3 regions of the Citrobacter sp. Igbk 17 genome follow, and region 1 is predicted to be linked to each of the others. Evidence: predicted binding sites of a transcription regulator. Region 1 holds the regulator's gene; each other region holds the start of a gene.

What was found. The regulator PhoB, encoded in region 1, activates phosphate uptake and scavenging genes when phosphate is short. The targets are predictions, from matches to a motif close to CTGTCATAAAACTGNCNNAT.
Region 2: the regulator PhoB is predicted to act here: its motif matches at 1,113-1,132, upstream of phnC (phosphonate ABC transporter ATP-binding protein).
Region 3: the regulator PhoB is predicted to act here: its motif matches at 1,650-1,669, upstream of uvrB (excinuclease ABC subunit UvrB).

Annotation. Positions count from the first base shown of each region.
Region 1 covers NZ_JANEWI010000001.1:165,063-168,347, forward strand. Annotated here, with positions in the region: gene brnQ (branched-chain amino acid transporter carrier protein BrnQ) at 1-17, opposite strand, end outside; gene phoR (phosphate regulon sensor histidine kinase PhoR) at 425-1,720, opposite strand; gene phoB (phosphate response regulator transcription factor PhoB) at 1,771-2,460, opposite strand; gene sbcD (exonuclease subunit SbcD) at 2,650-3,285, shown strand, end outside.
Region 2 covers NZ_JANEWI010000022.1:314-3,598, forward strand. Annotated here, with positions in the region: gene NNO08_RS13970 (zinc ribbon domain-containing protein YjdM) at 118-453, shown strand; gene yjdN (VOC family metalloprotein YjdN) at 593-1,042, shown strand; gene phnC (phosphonate ABC transporter ATP-binding protein) at 1,175-1,963, shown strand; gene phnD (phosphonate ABC transporter substrate-binding protein) at 1,987-3,003, shown strand; gene phnE (phosphonate ABC transporter, permease protein PhnE) at 3,108-3,285, shown strand, end outside.
Region 3 covers NZ_JANEWI010000009.1:40,998-44,282, forward strand. Annotated here, with positions in the region: gene bioD (dethiobiotin synthase) at 1-442, shown strand, start outside; gene NNO08_RS07615 (ABC transporter ATP-binding protein) at 408-1,130, opposite strand; gene uvrB (excinuclease ABC subunit UvrB) at 1,899-3,285, shown strand, end outside.

The DNA.
Region 1 (3,285 bases):
TTTAACTGATGGGTCATAAAGTCTTACTGCCTGTGGATGTGGTGTTGAAAACGTTTAATTTTCTGCCTTTCCCTGCGGGATGATACAGCGGCATTTTTAAGCAATTCCAGCGGGAAATTCTCCCTGCCTGGCGCGGCGAAGAATAGTTTTTCGATTTACCGCGTAAATGCAGTCGGTATGACAGCATTTGATGCGCAATTTAAACGCTTATAACGTTTTAAAGCAAGGTGGGATCTAAAAACCAGAACAATATAGCGATATGAAAAATTGAGCTAGCACAAAACACCATTCCCGGGAAAAAGACATGGGTAATCATGCGAACAAAAAACAATCAAACGTCGTAAAATTCAGGATCTATTTATTGACTGCAACAAAAAAAGCCAGCTTGCGCTGGCTTTTGGAAAGATAAGCTTACGAATACGTTTCAACCGTTATTTTTGGCAATTAAACGTTCCGCGAGCACAAAACTAAATCGTGTCCCTTTGCCTGGGGTGCTGTCGATATTCAAACGGCTGTCGTGATGATGCAGGGCATGCTTCACAATCGCCAGTCCTAATCCGCTCCCCCCCGTTTGTCGGGATCGTGCTTTATCTACACGATAAAAACGCTCAGTCAGACGTGGAATATGCTCAGCAGCAATCCCCGGACCGTTATCTTCCACGCTAAACTCCGCTCCCGACGCCACATGCTGCCAGCGTACGGTAATATGCGTTCCCGCAGGCGTGTGATTCACTGCGTTATACACGAGGTTTGAGATTGCGCTACGCAGTTGTTCTTCGTTGCCCCGCACATTCAGTTGGCTATCAACGTCAAAAGTAAACGTGTGTTTATGCTGGCTCAGCGTCTGTGCTTCGTGTTCAACCACGCGCAGCATCATCGGCACATCCACCTTTTCATTGAGCATCATCGCCGGTGCGGCTTCAATTTTCGACAGTGTCAGCAACTGCTTCACCAGCCCTTCCATACGGTAGGTTTGCTCACGCATGGTATGCAGCGCTTTTTCTCGCGTCGTCCCTTCCAGCGGATGCTCCTGCATCATCTCCAGATAACCTTGCAACACCGTCAGCGGCGTGCGCAGCTCATGGCTGGCGTTGGCGAAAAAGTTACGTCGGGAACCTTCCAACTGGTGCATCTGCGTAACATCACGCGCCACCATCAGCAATTGCTTATCGGTGTAGGGCATTACACGAATTTCCAGATGCCGTCCGGTGTTGAGTACCAGATTAATTGGCCGACTAAAGTCGCGTGTTTTCAGATACAGCGTAAATTCCGGATAGCGCAGCAGGTTAAGAATGTTTTGCCCGCTATCATCCGGCCAGCGTAACCCTAAAACCTGCTGTGCCAGTCCGTTACACCAGAAAATCCCGCCTTCTTCAGTGGTCAGTACCACTGCGTCGGGCAGAGATTCGGCACCGCTGCGAAAGCGTTTAATGAGGTTGCCCAATTCGCGACGGCGCTTTTTGTTACGCAACTGCATTTGATGCAGGCCGTAGAGCAGTGGCTCCCAACTGCCACGACCCGGTGGAGGCGTCATACTCCTGTCGACCCACAGCCACCAGGACAAACGCAATAAATTCCAGAAATGCCAAATAAGCAGGCCCGTTACCGACGCCAGTAAAAACCAGGGTAGATAACCAAAAAAAGCGCTAAGGATAAAAGCCGGTATGCAGCAGAGGATCAGCTCCAGTACCAGCCTTTTCCATGACAATCGTTCAAGCAAACGTCTTACTCCATTTACAGCCTAATCCCTCAGGCTCTTATTACCTGCAGTCAGAAGCGGGTCGAAAAGCGATATCCCGTCCCGCGTACCGTCTGCACCATACGATCGTGTCCGCTATGCTCCAGCGCTTTACGCAACCGGCGAATATGCACATCGACCGTCCGGTCCTCTACATATACGTTGGTTCCCCACACATGATTGAGTAATTGCTCGCGGCTGTAGACACGCTCAGGATGAGTCATAAAGAAATGGAGCAATTTGAATTCGGTAGGCCCCATATCCAGCGGGTCCTCACCGGTCATCACACGGTGCGAGGTAGGGTCAAGACTCAGCCCTTGCATCTCGATAACCTCTTCCACCGCCATGGGGGAAATACGTCGTAAGACGGCTTTAATACGCGCCACCAGCTCCTTCGGAGAGAACGGCTTAGTAATATAGTCATCCGCGCCGGTTTCCAGACCCCGCACACGGTCTTCTTCTTCACCGCGCGCCGTCAGCATCATCACGGGGATATCCCTCGTCATCGCTTCCCGCTTGAGGTGTTTAATAAACTGTAGACCCGAGCCACCGGGAAGCATCCAGTCAAGCAGGACGAGATCCGGCCAGGGTTCATTAAGTTGGTTCACAGCACTGTCATAGTCTTCGGCTTCTACGGGTTGAAAACCGTTTTGCTCGAGCACGAAGCAGACCATTTCACGAATTGGAGCTTCATCTTCTACGACCAGAATACGTCTCGCCATGATTTGCCCTGTTTATAATTAAATCGTTTGCCATCAATACCGTGGCATTATGCGTCACTTTTATGACAGATTTATGAAAAGATAGTCCAGGTTTAACGCAGCCAGGCGAATTATGACAGCCCGGAAACAAGATATTACCGCCCTTGCAAGGTTATAATCTCCGCCATCGTTTTTTGTCATGGAACTCTTATGCGCATCCTCCACACGTCTGACTGGCATCTGGGCCAAAATTTCTACAGCAAGAGCCGCGCCGCTGAACACCAGGCCTTTCTCGACTGGCTGCTGGAAACGGCACAATCCCATCAGGTGGATGCCATTATTGTGGCAGGTGATATTTTTGATACCGGTTCACCGCCAAGCTACGCCCGCGAGCTGTATAACCGTTTTGTTGTCAATCTACAGCAAACGGGCTGTCATCTGGTCGTGCTGGCAGGAAACCATGACTCCGTTGCCACACTCAATGAATCCCGCGATATTCTGGCGTTCCTCAACACCACCGTTGTGGCCAGCGCGGGCCACACGCCGCAAGTGCTCCCTCAACGCGACGGCACGCCGGGCGCGATCCTCTGTCCGGTTCCTTTTTTACGTCCACGTGACATCATTACCAGCCAGGCGGGGCTAACCGGTCACGAAAAACAGCAGCATTTATTAGGTGCAATCACCGACTATTACCAACAGCAATATCAGGACGCCTGCGCGCTGCGTGGCGAGCAGAATCTGCCGATTATTGCGACAGGGCATCTGACCACCGTCGGCGCCAGTAAAAGTGACGCCGTACGTGATATTTATATTGGGACGCTGGATGCTTTTCCGGCACAAAACTTC
Region 2 (3,285 bases), on a different contig from region 1:
GCATAATTGGCCTGTAGCCCCGACAAAAGCAGGGATTTTATGTATAATTGCGGCCTTTTTCGGCAATCTGCCAACTTTTGGGCGCTTTTGCCCCTGCTGACTTTTGAGGAAATCCACATGTCATTACCACACTGCCCACAATGCAACTCCGAATACACTTACGAAGATAACGGCATGTTCATCTGCCCGGAATGCGCTCACGAATGGAACGACGCTGAACCCGCTCAGGACAGCGACGAACTGATCGTTAAAGATGCTAACGGCAACCTGCTCGCCGATGGCGACAGCGTTACTGTAGTAAAAGATCTGAAGGTAAAAGGTAGCTCTTCCATGCTGAAGATCGGTACCAAAGTGAAGAATATCCGCCTGGTTGAAGGCGACCACAACATCGATTGCAAAATTGATGGCTTTGGCCCAATGAAGCTGAAATCTGAGTTTGTGAAAAAGAACTGATTTAACTTGCCTGATGGCGCTACGCTTATCAGGCCTGCTCCAGCTTATTTGTCAGGCGGGAAACCCATACTTCCCGCCTGGTTTGTTTTTGCACACGACATCTACACTTAACTGGCTTCTTTTACCTGAGGTAAAAATTATGCCGTTAAGTCCCTATATCTCCTTTGCAGGCAACTGCGCTGACGCTATCGCCTACTATCAAAAAACGTTAGGCGCTGAGCTACTCTACAAAATCAACTTCGGTGAAATGCCCAAATCCGCGCAGGACAGCGAAGAAGGTTGCCCTTCCGGACTGAAATTCCCCGATACCGCCATTGCTCATGCCAACCTGCGCATTGCAGGCAGCGACATCATGATGAGCGATAGCGTCGCTACTGGAAAAGCCCACTACTCCGGCTTCACGCTGGTTCTTGACACGCAAAATGTCGATGAAGGGAAGCGCTGGTTTGATAACCTGGCCGCAAAAGGACAAATCGAAATGGACTGGCAAGAGACCTTCTGGGCACATGGTTTCGGTAAAGTAACCGACCAATACGGCGTGCCGTGGATGATCAACGTCGTCAAGCAACAGCAACCCCCTACCGAGTGATGTAACGGGAGGCTCGTCCTCCCGGACTGTCATCAAATATCGCTCAACTCTTCATCGCCAAGTAACCTTCCTTTAACGAAAACGTCACATTAATCCGCCACGATGGGGCCACTTTTTTAGGGAGGCCGCATCATGCAAACGGTTATTCGCGTCGAGAAACTCTCCAAATCCTTCAATCAACATCAGGCGCTTAATGCAGTTGACCTGAATATCTGTGCCGGTGAGATGGTGGCTCTGCTTGGGCCATCTGGCTCCGGCAAATCCACCCTTTTACGTCATCTAAGCGGTTTGATTACGGGTGATAAATCGCCAGGCAGTCACGTCGAGTTATTAGGCCGTACCGTTCAACGTGAAGGCCGACTGGCACGTGACATCCGCAAAAGCCGTGCCCACACCGGCTACATCTTCCAGCAGTTCAATCTGGTGAACCGACTGAGCGTACTGGAGAACGTGCTGATTGGCGCACTCGGCAGCACGCCATTCTGGCGCACCTGTTTTAGCTGGTTTACGCCAGAGCAGAAGCAACGCGCGTTACAGGCGCTGACCCGCGTGGGTATGGCGCACTTTGCTTATCAGCGCGTTTCCACGCTCTCCGGCGGGCAACAACAGCGCGTCGCAATCGCCCGTGCACTGATGCAACAGGCAAAAGTGATCCTCGCCGATGAACCGATTGCCTCACTGGATCCGGAATCGGCGCGCATCGTGATGGACACCCTGCGCGACATTAACCAGACCGACGGTATTACCGTGGTCGTCACGCTGCATCAGGTGGATTACGCCCTGCGCTACTGCGAACGCATTGTCGCGCTGCGTCAGGGGAACGTCTTCTTTGATGGCAGCAGTCAGCACTTCGATAACGATCGTTTTGATCATCTCTACCGCAGCATGAACCGCGTCGAACAGAACGCGCAGGCTGCCTGACATCCCCACAATGAGGAATGGAAATGAGCTATAAGACAGTTGCCGCGCTGGCTTTCACCAGCATGTTTAGCGTCAGTACTCTGCTGAATCCAGCATTTGCCGAAGAGCAAGAAAAAGCGCTGAACTTTGGCATTATTTCGACTGAATCACAGCAAAACCTGAAGCCGCAGTGGGAACCGTTCCTGAAAGATATGGAAAAATCACTGGGCGTAAAAGTAAACGCCTTCTTTGCGCCGGACTACGCCGGGATCATCCAGGGAATGCGCTTTAACAAAGTCGATATCGCCTGGTACGGCAACCTCTCAGCAATGGAAGCGGTGGATCGCGCCAACGGACAGGTGTTTGCCCAGACCGTCGCTGCCGATGGCTCTCCGGGGTACTGGAGCGTGTTGATCGTTAACAAGGACAGCCCGATCAACAACCTGAACGATCTGATCGCCAAACGTAAGGATCTGACCTTCGGCAACGGCGATCCTAACTCCACTTCAGGCTACCTCGTCCCTGGTTACTACGTCTTCGCGAAAAACAACATCTCCGCCACCGACTTCAAACGCACCGTCAATGCCGGACACGAAACCAACGCCCTGGCCGTCGCCAACAAACAGGTGGATGTGGCTACCAACAACACCGAAAACCTCGACAAGCTGAAAACCTCCGCGCCGGACAAGCTGAAAGAGCTGAAGGTTATCTGGAAGTCACCGCTGATCCCAGGCGATCCGATTGTCTGGCGTAAGAACCTCTCTGAAGCCACCAAGGACAAGGTGTACGACTTCTTTATGAATTACGGCAAAACGCCGGAGCAGAAAACCGTCCTGGAACGCCTGGGTTGGGCACCGTTCCGCGCCTCCAGCGATCTGCAACTGGTCCCAATTCGCCAACTGGCGCTGTTTAAAGAGATGCAGGGCGTGCAGGACAACAAAGGCCTGAATGCAGAAGAAAAAACCAGCAAAACCTCGGCGCTGAAAGCACAGCTTGATGATCTCGACCGCCTGACCGCCGCGCTGGGCGCCATGACCAGCGTCACCAAAGCGGTGCAGTAACCCTGATGCCCGGTGGCGCTTCGCTTACCGGGCCTACAGGACATCGTAGGCCGGATAAGGCGCAAGCGCCGCCATCCGGCAATAACCGACGCACGGAGCTAAACATGCAAACCATCACCGTCGCCCCGCCCAAGCGTAGCTGGTTCTCGCTGCTGAGCTGGGCCATTCTTCTCGCCGTGCTGGTGGTCTCGTGGAAAGGTGCCGAAATGGCCCCGCTCACGCTGATCCAGGATTCCGGCAATATGGCAACCTTCGCTGCCGACTTCTTCCCACCGGACTTCA
Region 3 (3,285 bases), on a different contig from region 1:
CAGCGCTGATGAAGGGCGACCGATTCTGGCTTCAGTGATGTCTGCGGGTTTACAGGCGCTGCAAATGCAGGCCGACTGGGTGCTGGTGGAGGGCGCTGGCGGTTGGTTTACGCCGCTTTCACCCACGCTGAGTTTTTCTGACTGGGTACAGACGGAACAACTGCCGGTTATTCTGGTGGTTGGCGTCAAGCTTGGCTGCATCAACCATGCCATTCTGACTGCACAAGCGGTACAACAGGCTGGGTTGACGCTGGCGGGGTGGGTCGCCAATGATGTGGCTCCGCCAGGGAAACGCCATGCTGAATATATGGCAACGCTGAAACGCGCGATTCCGGCCCCGCTGCTGGGGGAAATCCCCTGGCTGGAAGACGAGCCAGAACGCGCAACGACAGGGCACTATCTTGACCTTAGCGTTTTGCCTCTGGCACCATCCAGGCGTTAAGAAACGGGTCGTTGAACTGCGTCAGTTGTCCCTGGGCCACATTGCGTCCGCGATGTAACAGGCAATAGCAATCAGCGACCCGACGAATAAACGGCAGGCTTTGCTCTGCGAGCATAATCGCGATGCCCAACTCCTGGCTTAGCCTCACAATCAGGTTCCCCAGCTTGTGGATATACGCCTGGCCCGTGCCTCGCGTAGGCTCATCAAGGATCAGCAGGCGTGGGCGTGTAACCAGTGCGCTGGCGAGCGCGAGCTGGTGCTGATCATCCTCTGATAAGACGCCCCCTTTGGTCTGACGCAGACTGTACAACTGTGGGAAGAGGCGGTATATATCGCTGCTGTTCATCGTTTCGCTTTCTTCAACCGCCTGGCGCGCAATATGCAGATTTTCCTCGACTGTCAGCTGCGAAAAAATTCGTCTCTCTTGTGAAACAGAGTTAATACCCAGCGCAATGCGATTTGCCGCCGGGATCGGACTCAGATCGCACGGTGGCGCGCCTGCCTGATGCCAGACCATCGTACCGCTTTCGATAGGCAAATTGCCGATGATGCAATTGGCCAGCGTCGTTTTCCCCATCCCCGGAAGTCCCAGCACGCCGGTGCACTTGCCGGGCTGCAGGTCGAGATCCACATTCCATAGCGTGTGCTGGTTGCCGTAATAGTGATTCACTGCGCGAAGACTCAACATCGATTTTCTCCATCATGAAGTTATTCGCCCGACAGGCCGGGAAGCAGAAGAAAATTGCAAATCTCTTGCCAGAAAAGGGAAATACGCGAAAAACAGCGGGATAGCGTGATCCACCGGCAGCGATGTCTGGATTTTAACGATCCGGGTTAATTTTGCGCACACTGCCAGTGCCTGGTCGCGTCGGGATGGTGCAGGCAGGTAAATGGTGAAAATGCGAGCAAGATCTCGACCGTCTCCAGGGCTTCGTTGGCTGATAAATATAAAAAAATGCCGATAATTTTTTTTTATCCCACCCGAAAAGGGCAAGTCGGTGTTTTTGCCAGGCGGCAGTCAGCACGGGCTGGAGGCAGTTATCCACTATTCCTGTGGATAACCTTGTGTATTAGAGTTAGAAAACACAATGTAAGCGAGAGAAGACGCGGCCTGCGACTAAATTGATGCGAAAGACGGCTTGAGAGAATAGTCATTGAAATACAGAATGTTAGATAAAAGCAATGGCTGTCGCAGAAGCGTCATGCGTTGCCATAAAACTTTCATCTGCCGTCTTGACAAATGTTAAAAAAGTCATTGGTTTGGGGATAACACCTTTTTGCTGGTGTTTTATCTCGCCAGTGCCAAAATTTTAGCCTGCTATGGCGGGCTTTCTGATGGCGTAACAGAAATATTCTGGTGCGTTACTGTTTTTTCATCCAGTATATTTTACTGGCAAAATATACTGCTGCGAGTAAAATTACACTCCTGCCCGCCCATTGCTTCAGGTAGCTGCTCATGAGTAAACCGTTCAAACTGAATTCCGCTTTTAAACCCTCTGGCGATCAGCCTGAGGCGATTCGTCGCCTGGAAGAAGGGCTGGAGGATGGTCTGGCGCATCAGACGCTGCTCGGGGTGACGGGGTCGGGGAAGACATTCACTATCGCCAACGTGATTGCGGACTTACAGCGTCCGACGATGGTGTTGGCCCCTAACAAGACCCTCGCAGCCCAGTTGTACGGCGAGATGAAAGAGTTCTTCCCGGATAACGCGGTGGAATATTTCGTTTCCTACTACGACTATTATCAGCCGGAAGCTTATGTCCCGAGCTCTGATACTTTTATCGAGAAAGATGCGTCGGTAAACGAACACATTGAACAGATGCGTTTGTCGGCGACCAAAGCCCTGCTTGAACGGCGGGATGTGGTGGTGGTGGCCTCGGTTTCCGCGATCTACGGTCTGGGCGATCCGGATCTGTATCTGAAGATGATGTTGCACCTGACGGTGGGGATGATTATCGACCAGCGCGCGATCCTGCGCCGGCTTGCTGAGCTGCAATACACGCGTAACGATCAGGCATTCCAGCGCGGGACGTTCCGTGTGCGTGGTGAGGTGATCGACATCTTTCCGGCTGAATCTGACGATATCGCACTGCGCGTCGAGTTGTTTGATGAAGAAGTTGAGCGCTTGTCGCTGTTCGACCCGCTAACCGGGCAGGTTGAATCCACTATTTCGCGCTTCACCATTTACCCGAAAACCCACTACGTGACGCCGCGCGAACGTATTGTGCAGGCAATGGAAGAAATTAAAGTCGAGCTGGCGGAGCGCCGCAAAATCCTGCTGGCGAATAACAAGCTGGTGGAAGAACAGCGTTTAAGCCAGCGTACGCAGTTCGATCTGGAAATGATGAACGAGCTGGGTTACTGCTCGGGTATTGAAAACTATTCACGCTATCTGTCCGGACGCGGTCCGGGCGAGCCGCCGCCGACGCTGTTTGATTACCTGCCCGCCGATGGCTTGTTGGTGGTGGATGAATCCCACGTTACGATTCCGCAAATTGGTGGGATGTACCGCGGCGACCGGGCACGAAAAGAGACGCTGGTTGAATATGGATTCCGTCTGCCGTCGGCGCTGGATAACCGTCCGCTGAAGTTTGAAGAGTTCGAGGCGCTGGCACCGCAAACCATTTATGTTTCAGCGACGCCGGGCAATTATGAGCTGGAGAAATCCGGTGATGATGTGGTCGATCAGGTGGTGCGACCCACCGGGCTGCTGGACCCGGTCATTGAAGTTCGTCCGGTCGCGACGCAGGTTGATGACCTGCTGTCTGAGATCCGCATTCGCGCGGCGATTAACGAACGCGTGCTGGTGACGACACTCACGAAACGGATGGCGGAGGATCTCA